Linked DNA regions of Breoghania sp. L-A4. The protein of the gene in region 1 interacts with the protein of each later gene in a pairwise test. Links are inferred from orthologs where the notes say so. Each region holds a gene or a part of one and is shown in the gene's direction. Other genes may lie near its edges. The genes, in order: grxD and D1F64_RS22735.

The links.
Region 2: the proteins of grxD (region 1) and D1F64_RS22735 interact in binary tests that used the Escherichia coli proteins (3 or more experiments, as listed by UniProt). The link is inferred for Breoghania sp. L-A4 from one-to-one orthologs.

Annotation. Positions count from the first base shown.
Region 1 is NZ_CP031841.1:3,390,618-3,397,262, forward strand. What follows is about bases 1-2,862. They hold grxD (Grx4 family monothiol glutaredoxin), read left to right. Parts: upstream 1-1,194; coding sequence 1,195-1,530; downstream 1,531-2,862. Other genes in these bases: purL (phosphoribosylformylglycinamidine synthase subunit PurL), read left to right, coding at 1-841; D1F64_RS15535 (BolA family transcriptional regulator), read left to right, coding at 887-1,120; D1F64_RS15545 (hypothetical protein), read left to right, coding at 1,931-2,212; D1F64_RS15550 (MBL fold metallo-hydrolase), read right to left, coding at 2,259-2,862. Also shown: more of D1F64_RS15550, read right to left, coding at 2,863-3,209; D1F64_RS15555 (diguanylate cyclase), read right to left, coding at 3,387-4,844; rpsD (30S ribosomal protein S4), read right to left, coding at 5,088-5,705; D1F64_RS15565 (DEAD/DEAH box helicase), read right to left, coding at 5,953-6,645. UniProt on the Escherichia coli protein: Monothiol glutaredoxin involved in the biogenesis of iron-sulfur clusters.
Region 2 is NZ_CP031841.1:4,969,348-4,975,948, forward strand. Bases 3,784-6,601 are described here. They hold D1F64_RS22735 (BolA family protein), read left to right. Parts: upstream 3,784-4,965; coding sequence 4,966-5,238; downstream 5,239-6,601. Other genes in these bases: cobS (cobaltochelatase subunit CobS), read right to left, coding at 3,784-3,991; D1F64_RS22730 (J domain-containing protein), read right to left, coding at 4,177-4,812; D1F64_RS22740 (HlyC/CorC family transporter), read right to left, coding at 5,261-6,589; aroB (3-dehydroquinate synthase), read right to left, coding at 6,586-6,601. Outside these bases: D1F64_RS22710 (esterase-like activity of phytase family protein), read right to left, coding at 1-526; cobaltochelatase subunit CobT, read right to left, coding at 610-2,511; D1F64_RS22720 (hypothetical protein), read right to left, coding at 2,518-3,003; more of cobS, read right to left, coding at 3,005-3,783. UniProt on the Escherichia coli protein: Transcriptional regulator that plays an important role in general stress response. Has many effects on cell morphology, cell growth and cell division. Acts by regulating the transcription of many genes, including dacA (PBP-5), dacC (PBP-6), ampC and mreB.

The DNA of each region.
Region 1 (6,645 bases):
CGTGACGCCGCGCTACTGCAAGGCGGACCCCTTCGAGGGCGGCAAGCAGGCGGTGGCGGAATGCTGGCGCAACCTATGCGCCGTCGGCGCCGAGCCGCTCGCCGCGACCGACAATCTCAACTTCGGCAATCCGGAAAAGCCCGAAATCATGGGCCAGCTTGTGGGCGCCATCAAGGGCATCGGCGCAGCCTGCCAGGCACTGGCCTTCCCGATCGTCTCCGGCAATGTGTCGCTGTACAACGAGACCTTCGGCGAAGCGATCCTGCCAACCCCGGCGATCGGCGGCGTCGGACTGCTGCCGGATGTCTCGATCCGCGCCCATGCGGCCTTTGTCAATGATGGCGATACGATCCTGCTGGTCGGCGCCCATGGTTCGCATCTGGGCCAGTCCGCCTACCTGCGCGATTGCCTGGGCCGCGAGGAAGGCGCACCGCCGCCCGTCGACCTGACGGTGGAAAGGCGGCATGGCGAATTCGTCCGCCAGCTCATCCGCGCGGAGATGATCAACGCCTGCCACGACTTGTCCGATGGCGGCCTCGCTGTGGCGCTCGCGGAGATGGCCATGAGCAGCGGCAAGGGCGCGCGCGTGGAAGTCTCGCAGCCGGCGCATGCCGCTCTGTTTGGCGAGGATCAGGCGCGCTACATCATGACCTGCACCGCCGACAAGGTGACGACGATCGAGAACCAGGCGAGAAAGTCCGGCGTTCCCCTGACGAAACTCGGAATGGTTGCGGGCGGGGATTTGACAGTCGGCGCCGTCATCTCCATATCCATTGCAAATCTCCGTCAAGCCCACGACAATTGGTTCCCGGCCTATATGAACGACAGCCTGGCGGGCTGAGGGAACCGGACGACAGAAATCAGAAGAAACGGGAGACAAGCCCCTATGGCGATGGACGCGCGCGAAATCGAGACGATGATCAAGGCGGCGCTGCCGGACGCGAAGGTCGAAATACGCGACCTGGCCGGCGATGGCGATCACTACGCCGCCGTTGTCACGTCCGAGGCGTTTCGCGGCAAGAATCGCGTGCAGCAGCACCAGATGGTCTATCAGGCGCTGAAGGGCAACATGGGCGGGCAACTGCACGCGCTGGCGCTGCAGACCTCCGCCCCGGACTGACACGCGGGCATTCGGCCTGCATACGGATCGACTTCTCCGGGCCTTGACCCCGGTGACATGAAAGGACGGAACATATGAGCGGAATCCAGGACTGGATCGGCAGCGAAGTGAAATCCAACGACGTCGTTGTTTTCATGAAGGGCACGCCGGCCTTCCCGCAGTGCGGGTTCTCCGGCCAGGTTGTGCAGATCCTCGATTACCTCGGTGTCGACTACAAGGGCATCAACGTGCTCGAGGACGCGGACCTGCGCCAGGGCATCAAGGACTTCTCCAACTGGCCGACGATCCCGCAGCTCTACGTGAAGGGCGAATTCGTCGGCGGCTGCGACATCATCCGCGAAATGTTCCAGAGCCAGGAATTGCAGCCGCTGTTCGCCGAAAAAGGCATCGCCACCAGCCAGCCCGCCTGAGGCCGACCACCGCGCGCAAGCGGCACCACACATCGACAGGGCCGGGCGGAAACGCCTGGCCCTTTTCCATTCCCGGCACCGGTGCGATCATAGGGTCCACTACGACATCGGATTTCTGCGAATTGTAGTTAACAAACACTTAACCGCAGAATAGGTCCGAAGTCCCGGAGCTTATTGGCGCCGCCCCCGTTGTCTGACCAGTGCGGAACCATCAATCCAGCCGCGCCCACCCGCTTCGATGACGCAAGGGTCGCGCAATACCAGCAGAATCGCCTAGCATGAACGGCAGATGAACGGCGGTTTCAGAGTTTGTGCAGTTGTTGCGGGGCAGGATGTCGCCAGATCCTTTGTACGGCGACTTCCCGCCACGTGGGGATCCTGGGATTGGGGAGCACATACCATGAAGACAACAACGGCATGTCTTGGAGCGCTTGGCGCGCTGGCGCTGTTTTCGGTCGCCAACTCCACCGAACCCGACATGCGCCAGGTCCAGTGTCAGACGCTGATCATCTATATGCCCGTCTCCAGGCAAAGCGATGACGACATCTGCGCAGCCTTCGGCGGCCTTGCCGGAGCGGACAAGAACCCCGAACGCCCCAGCCTGACGATCCTGATCAAGAACCTGCCCGTAGGCGGCAATGAGGGCCTGCAACTGGCGGAACTGAGCAAGCCGCTCAAGTAAGGATCATCGCCCTTCTCGCCCGCCCTCAAGGCCGGCGCGCATGGATCTATCCAGCGGCGAACCGCCAGACGGCCCCCTTGGTTTCCACACGTCCCACACCCGGCCAGGGCAGATGATAGGCGACGATGCCGATCCTGTCGGTTGCGAGCCGGTCCAGGAGTGCAAGCCGCGTCTCCACCGCCTGATCGGGGAACTGGTCCATTCCGTAGTGCCAGCGCGGGTGTTCGAACGCCAGCACCTGGTGCGTCAGGGCGTCGCCGGTGATCATCACCTGCTCCGAACCGCTTTCAACCAGCACCGAACAATGGCCGATGGTGTGCCCCGGCGTCGGCACATAGTGAATGCCCGGCGCGATTTCAGCGTCCGGCGCCAGCCGCTCGGTCTTTTCCGCGATGGGCGAGAGATTGCGCTGCGCGCCGCTCACAAAGCCGTACAGAGCCTCAGGGACCTTGGAGGCGGCGTCTTCCGCCATCCAGAAATCCCACTCGTTCGCGCACATCGTATAGCTGGCGTTGGGGAACCGTTCGCTCTCGTCGAAATCGTCAATGATCCCCCAGACATGATCGGGGTGCGCGTGGGTCAGAACCACCTTGGTAATCTCTGCGGGATCAATGTCGGCCTCGTCCATCCTGTCGACCAGGGCGCCGAGCGTGGCGAGAAAGTTCAGCCCGCCACCGGTATCCACCAGAATCAAGTCGTCCCCCGTGCGGATCAACGAAACATTGACCTGCGACGTGTGTCCGTTGGTCGGCAGCCCGGCTTCGGCAAATGCCTTCTTCACCTCGTCGATCGGAACATCGGGTGCGAGATTTGCAAGCGGCAACTCCATGTGACCATCGCTCAGAACAGTGATCTCCGCGTCGCCTACCGAGAACCTATGCGCAGGAGCGTCCGACGCCTGGACCCGTGTGCTCCGGGCGACCAGCACGGACGGCGCCAACCCCAGCACAGCCGAGAGTTTCAGCAGCGATCGGCGATCGAGAACAAGTTTATCCATGGCGATTGGGCTTCCCTGACTGTCGGGTTGCGGAACGTGCGCCGCAAACATATTCAATCCGGAGAATATATGAAAACGCGTCCGCTGGAAAGGATGAAGCGGGCGTCAGGATATGGAAAACCAGCATGGGTGCAAGGAAGGGCTCGGGATCTGCAGCGGGTGAAAGCCGGCGACAGACTAGCCGCGGAGCATCAGGCTTTCGCTCCACTCGCCTTCGTCCACGTCGCCGTGCACGCAGTTGCGGCCGTTCAGTTTAGCCTGATAAAGGCACTGGTCGCCCCGCGCCAGAAGGCTCTTGGGATTCTCGCCCTTGCGGAATTCGGCAACGCCGATGGACACGGTCACCGACACGCTCTCCTTGCGGTCCGCGCAGGCAATCCGGAGAGCCGCGATTTCCAGGCGCAGCCGCTCCGCCGTGATCATCGCGCCGTTCAGGTCGGTATCAGGCAGCACAACGAGAAACTCTTCGCCGCCCAGCCGGCCGAGGCTGTCCGCCTCGCGGATCGTCGTCTTTGCCTGGGCGCAGATTCGCCGCAAGGCCTCGTCGCCGGTCTGATGGCCAAAGATGTCGTTGACACCCTTGAAGTGATCCACATCGATGATCAGCACCGAACAACAGCTTGTGTAGCGACCCAGCCGCACGTGCTCGCGCTGGACATCATCAAGGATGGCGCGGCGGGTCAGCACGCCCGTGAGCGAGTCGCGCGTCGCGAGTTCGAACAATTCCGCCTCGCGCAACTTCAGTTCGGTGATGTCGACACGGAAACCGACTGTGGCGCCGGTGTCGGTCTTCTTCTCGTAAATGCGCAACCAGCGACCATCGGAGGTCTGCTGCTCCATCATTCCGGCCGGGTTGCGATGCCGCGTCAGACGATCCTGCAGCCACTCTTCCTCACGGCCCTCCGCATCGCGGTACTGGCCGGTCGCGATGGTCTCGCGCATGATCTCCTCAAAGGTCTTGCCGATCTTGAGGGAACCCGCGCTTTCTGAATAAAGCTCAAGCATTCTGGAATTGAAAACGGCGAGGCGATCGTCCTCGTCAAACAGAATGAAACCGTCAGGCAAAGCCTCGATGGCGTCAAACAGCCGGCGCCGGGCGTCTTCGGCCTCGCGCTTCGCGGCCTTGAGCTGCAACTCGTCCACAGCGATGCGCGACAGATCGACAAGGCTCTCCATCTGGCTCTCGTCGGCGCCAAGCGCCTCATAGTCGAAGACGCCGATTGTGCCGATGACGACGCCGTCGCTGTCGACCATGGGGGCGCCGCAATAGGAACGGATGAAAGGCGCGTGACGGACGGAGGAACTGCGGCACAACTGCGTATGCGTGCGAGCATCGGCAATCATCAGCGGCGTGGTGTTGTGCAGAACGAAATCGCAGAAGGCCATGTCAGGCATGGCCTGATGTGGCTCAAGCCCCGACTCAGCTTGCAGGAGATGCTCGGTTCCGTCGAACAGAGTCAAGATGGCGATCGGAGCACTAAAAATGCTGCGCGCCAGACGGACCAGCCTGCCGAACTGATCCTCGGCATCAATATGCCGGAGATGACGGGTCGCCAGATCACTTATCGCTTCAAAGCCGCGGGCATTCATCGACTTCGCAGCGCCACGATCCGAATCTGGCTGCAAAACCACCATAGTATCGCGCCCTATACTGTCACAAATAACATCGCCTGAATCGTATTTCTACAATAAACTCACCAGGTTAATACCCCATTAAGGCGTCAGCAATTGCCCTTATCAAATAAACCATAGGCGGCAATACATGCATCAACCCAAAATTGCTGCATCCTTCCGCAGCAGAGAAAAACAAAAAAAGGCCGCCCGTAGGCGGCCTTGAATCTATTAGCGAATTCCGCCCGAAGGCGCCTCGCGAGCCTGTTAGCGCGAGTAGAACTCGACGACCAGGTTCGGTTCCATCATCACCGGATACGGCACGTCGGAGAATGCCGGCACCGAAGTAAAGGTGGCGGTCATCTTGGAATGATCGGCCGTGATATAGTCCGGCACGTCGCGTTCGGCCAGTTGCACGGACTCGAGCACCAGCACCAGCTGCTTGGATTTCTCGCGAACCTCAATCACGTCGCCGGCCTTGACGCGGTAGCTCGGGATGTTGACCCGGCGGCCGTTGACGTTGACATGGCCGTGGTTGATGAACTGACGCGCGGCGAAGACGGTGGGCACGAACTTCGCGCGGTAGACAATGGCGTCGAGACGGCGTTCCAGCAGGCCGATCAGGTTCTCGGAGGCGTCGCCCTTCATGCGGGTCGCTTCCTCGTAGATCTTGCGGAACTGCTTCTCGAGAATGTTGCCGTAGTAGCCCTTGAGCTTCTGCTTGGCGCGCAGCTGCACGCCGAAGTCGGAGAGCTTGCCCTTGCGGCGCTGGCCGTGCTGGCCGGGACCGTATTCGCGGCGGTTGGCGGGGCTCTTCGGACGGCCCCAGATGTTTTCGCCCATACGGCGATCGAGTTTATGCTTCGAAGACTGGCGCTTGGACATTCGCGTGGTCCTTGGGTTTGCTATCGTTATTGAAGGACACGCGCCCCTCCTCTGCGATCCGGCCACCGGCTTGCGCCGGTCTTCAGACCGCTGACAGGAACAGCGGCGAAGCGTTCGCCACGTCCCACGGGTGCGTGAAAAATCAAACGGGCCGCAAGCGACCCGTCTGAACGTTGCTGATCTATTCCAACGCGGCCGGAATGTCAAACCATTGGAGTGACACTCCCGCCCGCGCCGGGATCAATTCTCAGTCCGCCGCGCCGTGACGCGAGGAGCCGCCGGAGGGGCGGCCGGAAGACCGGCCAGCACCGCCGCGGAACGGCTTGCTGCGGCCGCCGCCCGGGCGTTCAGCTCGGCCGCCTTCACCGCGTCCACCGTCACCACGCCCGCCTTCGCCGCGTCCGCCGTCTGCGAAGCGGCCCGCGCCCGGCGCGCCGTTGCGTCCCTGGCCACCGCCGCCGTTGCGACCCTGACCGCCACCGCCGTTGCGGCCCTGGCGATTACCACCGCCGCCATTGCGCTTGGGCGCCGTGAGGTTGCGGCTGGAAAACGTTGCGCGCGGATCGGTATCCGGATCGGCGCCCGGCATCAGATCGAGCGAGCGGCTGGTCAGCCGTTCGATGTCGCGCAGATAGATGTATTCTTCCGGAACACAGATGGAGACGGCAATGCCCTCGGCGCCGGCGCGCGCCGTGCGGCCGATACGGTGGACATAAGTCTCCGGCACGTTCGGCAGATCATAGTTGACCACATGCGAGATGCCGTCGACATCGATGCCGCGCGCGGCGATATCGGTTGCCACGAGAACGCGCATGTTGCCGGTCTTGAAGCTGCCCAGCGCCCGCTGACGCTGGCCCTGGCTCTTGTTGCCATGGATGGCGGCGGCCTCGATGCCGTTGCGGCCGAGATCGCGCACCACCTTGTCCGCGCCATGCTTGGT
Region 2 (6,601 bases), 1.6 Mb from region 1 along the record:
GCCCTTCCAGCCCCTTGTTGCCATCCAGCGTCTTGATCGCCGCCGGCGCCTTGACGCGCCGCGCAAGTCCGCCGGGTATGCTCTGCGCTCCGTCCCAAGCCAGAACGCGGTGCTGCTGTTCGAAGGCCACGAAAATCGTCCCGCCGTCCGGCGTCATTGTCAGGGCTTCCGCGTCGCCGCGATGCCGGTTGTCCAGCGAGACGCCCTTTTTATCGAGGACCGGCCCCATCGTGGCCTCGGTGACATCCAGCGGCGTACCGTCGGCGTCCTGGCTGATGCGTGCCGAAAACCAGTTGCCCCGGTCGCTGACGGCCAGGAGCCGTTCCCCCTGCCGCAGGCTGAGCAGGCCGGAAAATCCACCGAACCGCGGATCGCTTGAGGAAATTCTCAGCCCACCGAGCCACTCGAGTTGGCCGAACACCTTCTCCGCCGGATAGCGGCCGCGAAAGCCGCCCAGCGGCTCCGCGCTGATCGCAACCGGCGTCGCGCCGGCGGCCGCGGCGTTCGACGACGCAAGAAGGGGCATCGCGCAAACGGCCGCGAGACCCAGAACACCCGCGAGGCCGCCGCGCGGCCCGTGGCGCGGCCACATTGGCGCCACCGAGCACATCAGGCGCGCCGTCTGCGCGTGCCGCGCCTCGTGTCGGTCTTGGGCGTCTCATCGAACAGATCCGCGAGTTGGTCGGTCATCGCGCCGGCCAGTTCATCCGCGTCGACTATGGTCACCGCGCGCTTGTAGTAACGGGTCACGTCATGGCCGATGCCGATGGCGTTCAGTTCCACCGGAGAGCGGTTCTCGATCTCGTCGATCACGTGGCGCAGGTGACGTTCGAGATAGTTTCCGGGATTGACCGACAAGGTGCAGTCGTCGACCGGCGCGCCGTCGGAGATCACCATCAGGATGCGCCGCGCTTCCGGCCGCGCCAGCAGGCGGGTGTGCGCCCATTCGAGCGCCTCGCCGTCGATGTTTTCCTTGAGCAGCCCCTCGCGCATCATCAGCCCGAGATTGCGGCGCGCGCGCCGCCACGGCGCGTCCGCCGACTTGTAGATGATATGACGCAGGTCGTTCAACCGCCCCGGGGTCGCGGGCTTCTCCGCCTGCAGCCACGCCTCGCGCGCCTGCCCGCCCTTCCACGCACGCGTCGTGAAACCGAGAATCTCCACCTTGACGCCGCAACGTTCCAGCGTACGCGCCAGGATATCGGCGCACGCCGCGGCCACGGTGATCGGTCGGCCGCGCATGGAGCCCGAATTGTCCAGCAGCAGCGTAACGATTGTGTCGCGGAAATCCGTCTCGTGTTCGTGCTTGAAGGCCAGCGGCTGCATCGGGTCCATGATGATGCGCGCCAGCCGCGCGGAATCGAGGATCCCTTCTTCCTGGTCGAAATCCCAAGCCCGGCTCTGCTGCGCCATCAGCCGCCGCTGCAGCCGGTTGGCGAGCCGCGCCACGGCGCCCTGCAGGTTGACCAGCTGCTTGTCGAGAAAGCCGCGCAACCGGTCGAGTTCGGCCGCGTCGCACAGGTCTTCGGCGGAGACCACCTCGTCGAACGCGGTGGAGAAGACCTTGTAGTCGGACACCGGAGGCTGGTTGGAGAAGGGGAAATCCTGCCGGTCGGCGTCGCCTGAATCCTCGGCGTCCGCGTCCGCGTCGGTGTCCTGGAACTCCTCGGAGTAGCTTTCACCGGACTCCTGTTCGCCCGCGTCCTGCTCGTCGCCGGACATCTCGCCGTCCTGCGAATCCGTGCCCTCGTCGCCTTCGGTGTCCTCGTTGTCGCCCGACGTCGCATCCGAGCGCTCGTCCTGACCCTCTTCCTGGTCCTGGTCGTCCTGATCTTCGGGATTTTCCGATCCCAGTTCGTCGGCCATGTCGAGATCGGCGAGCAGATCGCGCACCGTCTGCGCGAAACCCTTCTGGTTGTCGACGCAGGTGGAGAGCGAATCCAGCGTGCGACCGCCCTTCTCCTCCACCCATTGCCGCCAGGCATCGACCAGGGGCGCCGCGTTCCGCGGCGGTCTTTGGCCGGTCAGCCGCTCACGCACCATCAGCGCCAGGGCTTCCTCCAGCGGCGCATCGGACTGAGAGGCGATTTTTTCCGCCTCGCCCGCGTAGCGCTGTTCCAGCATGGCGGTGATATTGCCGGCCACCCCGGCCATCGCCCGCGCGCCGATGGCCTCGCAGCGCGCCTGCTCCACGGCCTCGAAGATCGTGCGCGCGTTCTGGCCTTCCGGCGCCAGTTGCCGGTGCACCTTGGGATCGTGGCAGGCCATTCGCAGCGCCAGCGCGTCGCCGTGGCCGCGGGTGACCGCGATATCGCGGGCGCTCGGCTTGCGCGGCAGCTCCGGCAACCGCGCCCGCTCGCCGCTGACGCCGGGCTGGTCCGAGGAAAACACCACCTCCAGCTCCGGGTCGCGCGCGATCGCCCGCATGGTGACGGACACCGCGCGCTTGAACGTGTCGTTGGGCAAATCGCCTCGCCCGCCCGGATTGCTGTTGCTGCCCGGCCCTGCCATTGCCGCCTACCTCTTTACAATTGCGGGGTCCAGGACATCGATCTCGACATCCTCGACCCGCGCACCCGACAGGAGAATCTGCGCCTCATCGACCGCCTGCAACGACAGCGAACTGATGCCCTGGTTCATGCCGCCGTATTTGACGAGAAAGAACCCGTCGAACACGTGAAATCCATGCTGAAGACTGTGTCCCTGCGTGGCCACGATCTCCGTTTCCATGTCGGGCCCCGGCTTGTAGGTGACGAACATCTCGCCATCCACATAGGCCTGCACCTGGCCGTCCCGGGAGCCGCTCCCGTCCTCGAAGGAGACCTTCAGGCCGACGATCGAATCCACCGAGTCGGAAAGAAACCCCTCCAGCGCCGCGAAGTTGTCATCCGTCACCGTGCCGTTGACCCGGTGGATCACCGCCGCCGCCGCGGCTGTCCCCGTCTGCAAGGCGACCGGCGACAGCAGCAGCAACGCCAGGAAGGCGCGTCGGAACCCGGTCATCCTAGCTCAGCGCCACATTGACCGATGATTCCGGCAGATCCTCGCCAAAGCAGCGCTGATAGAACTCGGACACCACCGGGCTTTCCATCTCGTCGCACTTGTTGAGGAAGGTCATCTTGAAGGCGAAACCGATGTCGCCGAAGATGTCGGCGTTCTCGGCCCAGGTGATGACCGTACGCGGGCTCATGACGGTCGACAGGTCGCCGTTCATGAAGGCGTTGCGGGTCATGTCGGCGACGCGCACCATCTTGGAAACGATGTCGCGGCCTTTCTCGTTCTGGAAGAATTTCGCCTTCGACAGGACGATTTCCACCTCGTTGTCATGCGGCAGATAGTTCAACGTGGTGACGATCGACCAGCGGTCCATCTGGCCCTGGTTGATCTGCTGCGTGCCGTGATAGAGACCAGAGGTATCGCCCAGGCCCACCGTATTGGCCGTGGCGAACAGGCGAAAGGCCGGATGCGGCTTGATGACGCGGTTCTGGTCGAGCAGCGTCAGGCGGCCGGAGGCCTCCAGCACGCGCTGGATCACGAACATCACGTCCGGACGGCCCGCGTCGTATTCGTCGAACACCAGCGCCGTGTTGGTCTGCAGCGCCCAGGGCAGGATTCCGTCGCGAAATTCGGTGACCTGCATGCCGTCCTTGAGAACGATGGCGTCCTTGCCGATCAGATCGATGCGCGAGATATGCGCATCGAGATTGACGCGCACGCACGGCCAGTTGAGCCGGGCGGCGACCTGCTCGATATGCGTCGATTTGCCGGTGCCGTGATACCCCGTCACCATCACGCGGCGGTTGCGCGCGAAGCCGGCGAGAATGGCAAGCGTCGTCGGTCTGTCAAACAGATAGTCGGGGTCGAGATCCGGAACATGCTCGGTAACCTGTGAATAGGCCGGCACGTCCAGGTCGCTGTCGATTCCGAACACCTGCCTGACGGAGATTGTCATGTCGGGCATGTCGGCGTGTGTCTCTACGGCTTCAGTCATCGATCCTCCGCTGGCCCCAGCTGCGGGGCATACGAACGTGGGAGAGGTTTGCGGCGCAGACTAAGGCATGCGGTTGCCGCGGCCTAGAGCGCATTGCGCGAAAATGGATACGGTTTCAGGGAGGGAAGGCACCGAGAAACCCGGATCCGGAAGTCCGGTTACCGGTCTGGACCGGCCCGTGGCGGCTAGCAGAGCCCGGCCTGTTTGAGGATGTTGTAGGCCTTGATGATTTCGCTGAGCTGGTCCTCGCTGGATCGGTCGCCCCCGTTGGCGTCCGGGTGATGCAGTTTGACCAGCTCCTTGTAGCGCGCCTTGATTTCAGGCCCCCTGGCGGTGCCGTCAAGATTGAGCACGCCCAGCGAGCGGCGCTCCAGCGCCAGCAGCTTGCGTTGCCGCGTCTGCTGCACCGGATCGGGCCGCGTCGCGCGCTCGCCGTCAAACAGGCTGAACGGATCCTGCATGCCGGAGAAGCCCGCATCGGGGCCCTTCGCCGCCTTCTTTTCGTCAACCCCCATCCGCCATGTCGGCCGGTGCCCGGTCAGCGCGTCCTTCTGGAAGGTGCGCACCTGGGTGTCGTTCATGCCGTCGAAATAGTTGTAGGACTTGTTGTATTCACGCACGTGGTCGATGCAGAAGTTCAGATACTGCCCTTCCGCGCCACGGCCCTTCGGCGCCCGGTGCGGTCCGGCGAGGTCACAGCCTTCCCATTGGCACATGGGCCCCGTGTCCACGCGCGGGGCCTGCTTGCCCCGCTTGGATCCCTTGGCACCCTTGGCGCCCTTGATGCGGATGCTGTCGAAGATTTTGGAATCGAGTTTCATTTCGTCATTCTGGCTTCAAGCTGGTATCGGAACACGGGAGGCGGTCTCCGAAACCGCGCGACAGGATGGGTGCAGCATAGGTGCAGCGCCGATGGGCGTCGAATCTGTAGCGTTGCAGATGGCGCAGCCGAAATAAGTAGCAACGGAACGGCCATGAACACAAGAGAGCGGATCGAAACAAAGCTGCGCGAGGGCCTCGCGCCCGAGGCGCTGGAGGTGATCGACGAGTCACATTTGCACGCCGGCCACGCCGGCGCGCGCGAGGGCGGCGAGTCGCATTACCGCGTGCTGGTGCGCGCCGAAGCCTTTGCCGGCAAGAGCCGGCTGGAACGCCATCGCATGATCAACGCGTTGCTGGCCGAGGACCTCGCCGGCACCGTTCACGCGCTGGCCATTCGCGCCTCCGCGCCCGGCGAAGCCGGCTGATCGGAGCCTCGGCTGTTGAACCTCAAGGCGTCTCCGCGCGCACCGGTACGTCGCTGCGCGCGGCGACACGCTCCATGCCGTTGCCGTCCAGCGGCATCACCCGCAGCCGCGTGATGCGGTTCTTTTCCTTGCGCATCACCGTGAAGCGGAAGCCGTGGAAGGTGAACACCTGCCGCTCCTCGGGGATCATCCGCGCATCGTGGATCACCAGCCCGGCGATGGTCGTCGCCTCCTCGTCGGGCAGTCGCCAGTCCATCACCCGGTTGAGATCGCGGATCGGCACCGAGCCGTCGGCGATCACCGAGCCGTCTGGCTGCGGCCGCACGCCTTCCACGACCACATCGTGCTCGTCGGAAATCTCGCCGACGATCTCCTCCAGGATATCCTCCAGCGTCACCAGACCCATCACCTCGCCGTATTCGTCGACGACCAGGGCGAAATGGCTCTTGCGCTTGAGGAAGCTGTTGAGCTGATCCTGCAGCGAGGTGTTCTCCGGCACGAACCAGGGCGCGGCGGCGATATCCTCGACGTCGAGCTTCTCGATGTCGCCGCCGCAGGCATTGTAGGCGCGCAGCAAATCCTTGGCGTGCAGCACGCCGACGATGTTGTCCGGCGCGTCGCGCCACAGCGGCAGCCGCGTGTAGGAGCTCGACAGCACCTCGTCGACCAGCGTCTTGGGCGGCGCGCCGGCGTTCAGCGCATGCATGTTGGTCCGGTGCACCATAACGTCGGAGACGTCCATGTCAGCCAGATCCAGCAGGCCGCCGAGGCGGTCGCGCTCGGCCTTCACCAGCCCGCCGGTCAGATGCTGCAGATCCACCGCGCCGCGCAGCTCCTCGTGCGCCGACAGCACCGCGGTGTTGGCGTCCACATCGACGCCGAAGACGCGCAGCAGACGGCGTACAAAGATCTCGATGCCCGCGATTACTGGTCCGAAGACCGCCACCATGACGCGGACGATCGGTGCGACCGACAGCGCGAAACGTTCCGGGTCGCCAATGGCCCAGGTTTTCGGCAGCACCTCTGAGAACACCAGCACCAACACCGTCATGATCAGCGTGGCGTAGAGGACGCCGGTGTCGCCGAACAACGTCAACAACACGCTCGTAGCCAGCGACGAGGCGAGGATATTCACCAGGTTGTTGCCCAGCAGCAACGCGCCGATCAGCCGCTCGCGCGACAGGATCAGCTTCGAAACCAGCACGGCGCGGTGATCGCCGCTTTTCTCGATCTGGTGGATGCGCGCGCGCGATGCCGCCGTCAGCGCCGTCTCCGAGCCGGAAAAGAAACCCGACATGACCAGCAAAACGACAATGCCGGCGATGGTCAGCCAAAGTCCGGGATCCGTCATGATGGATGCATC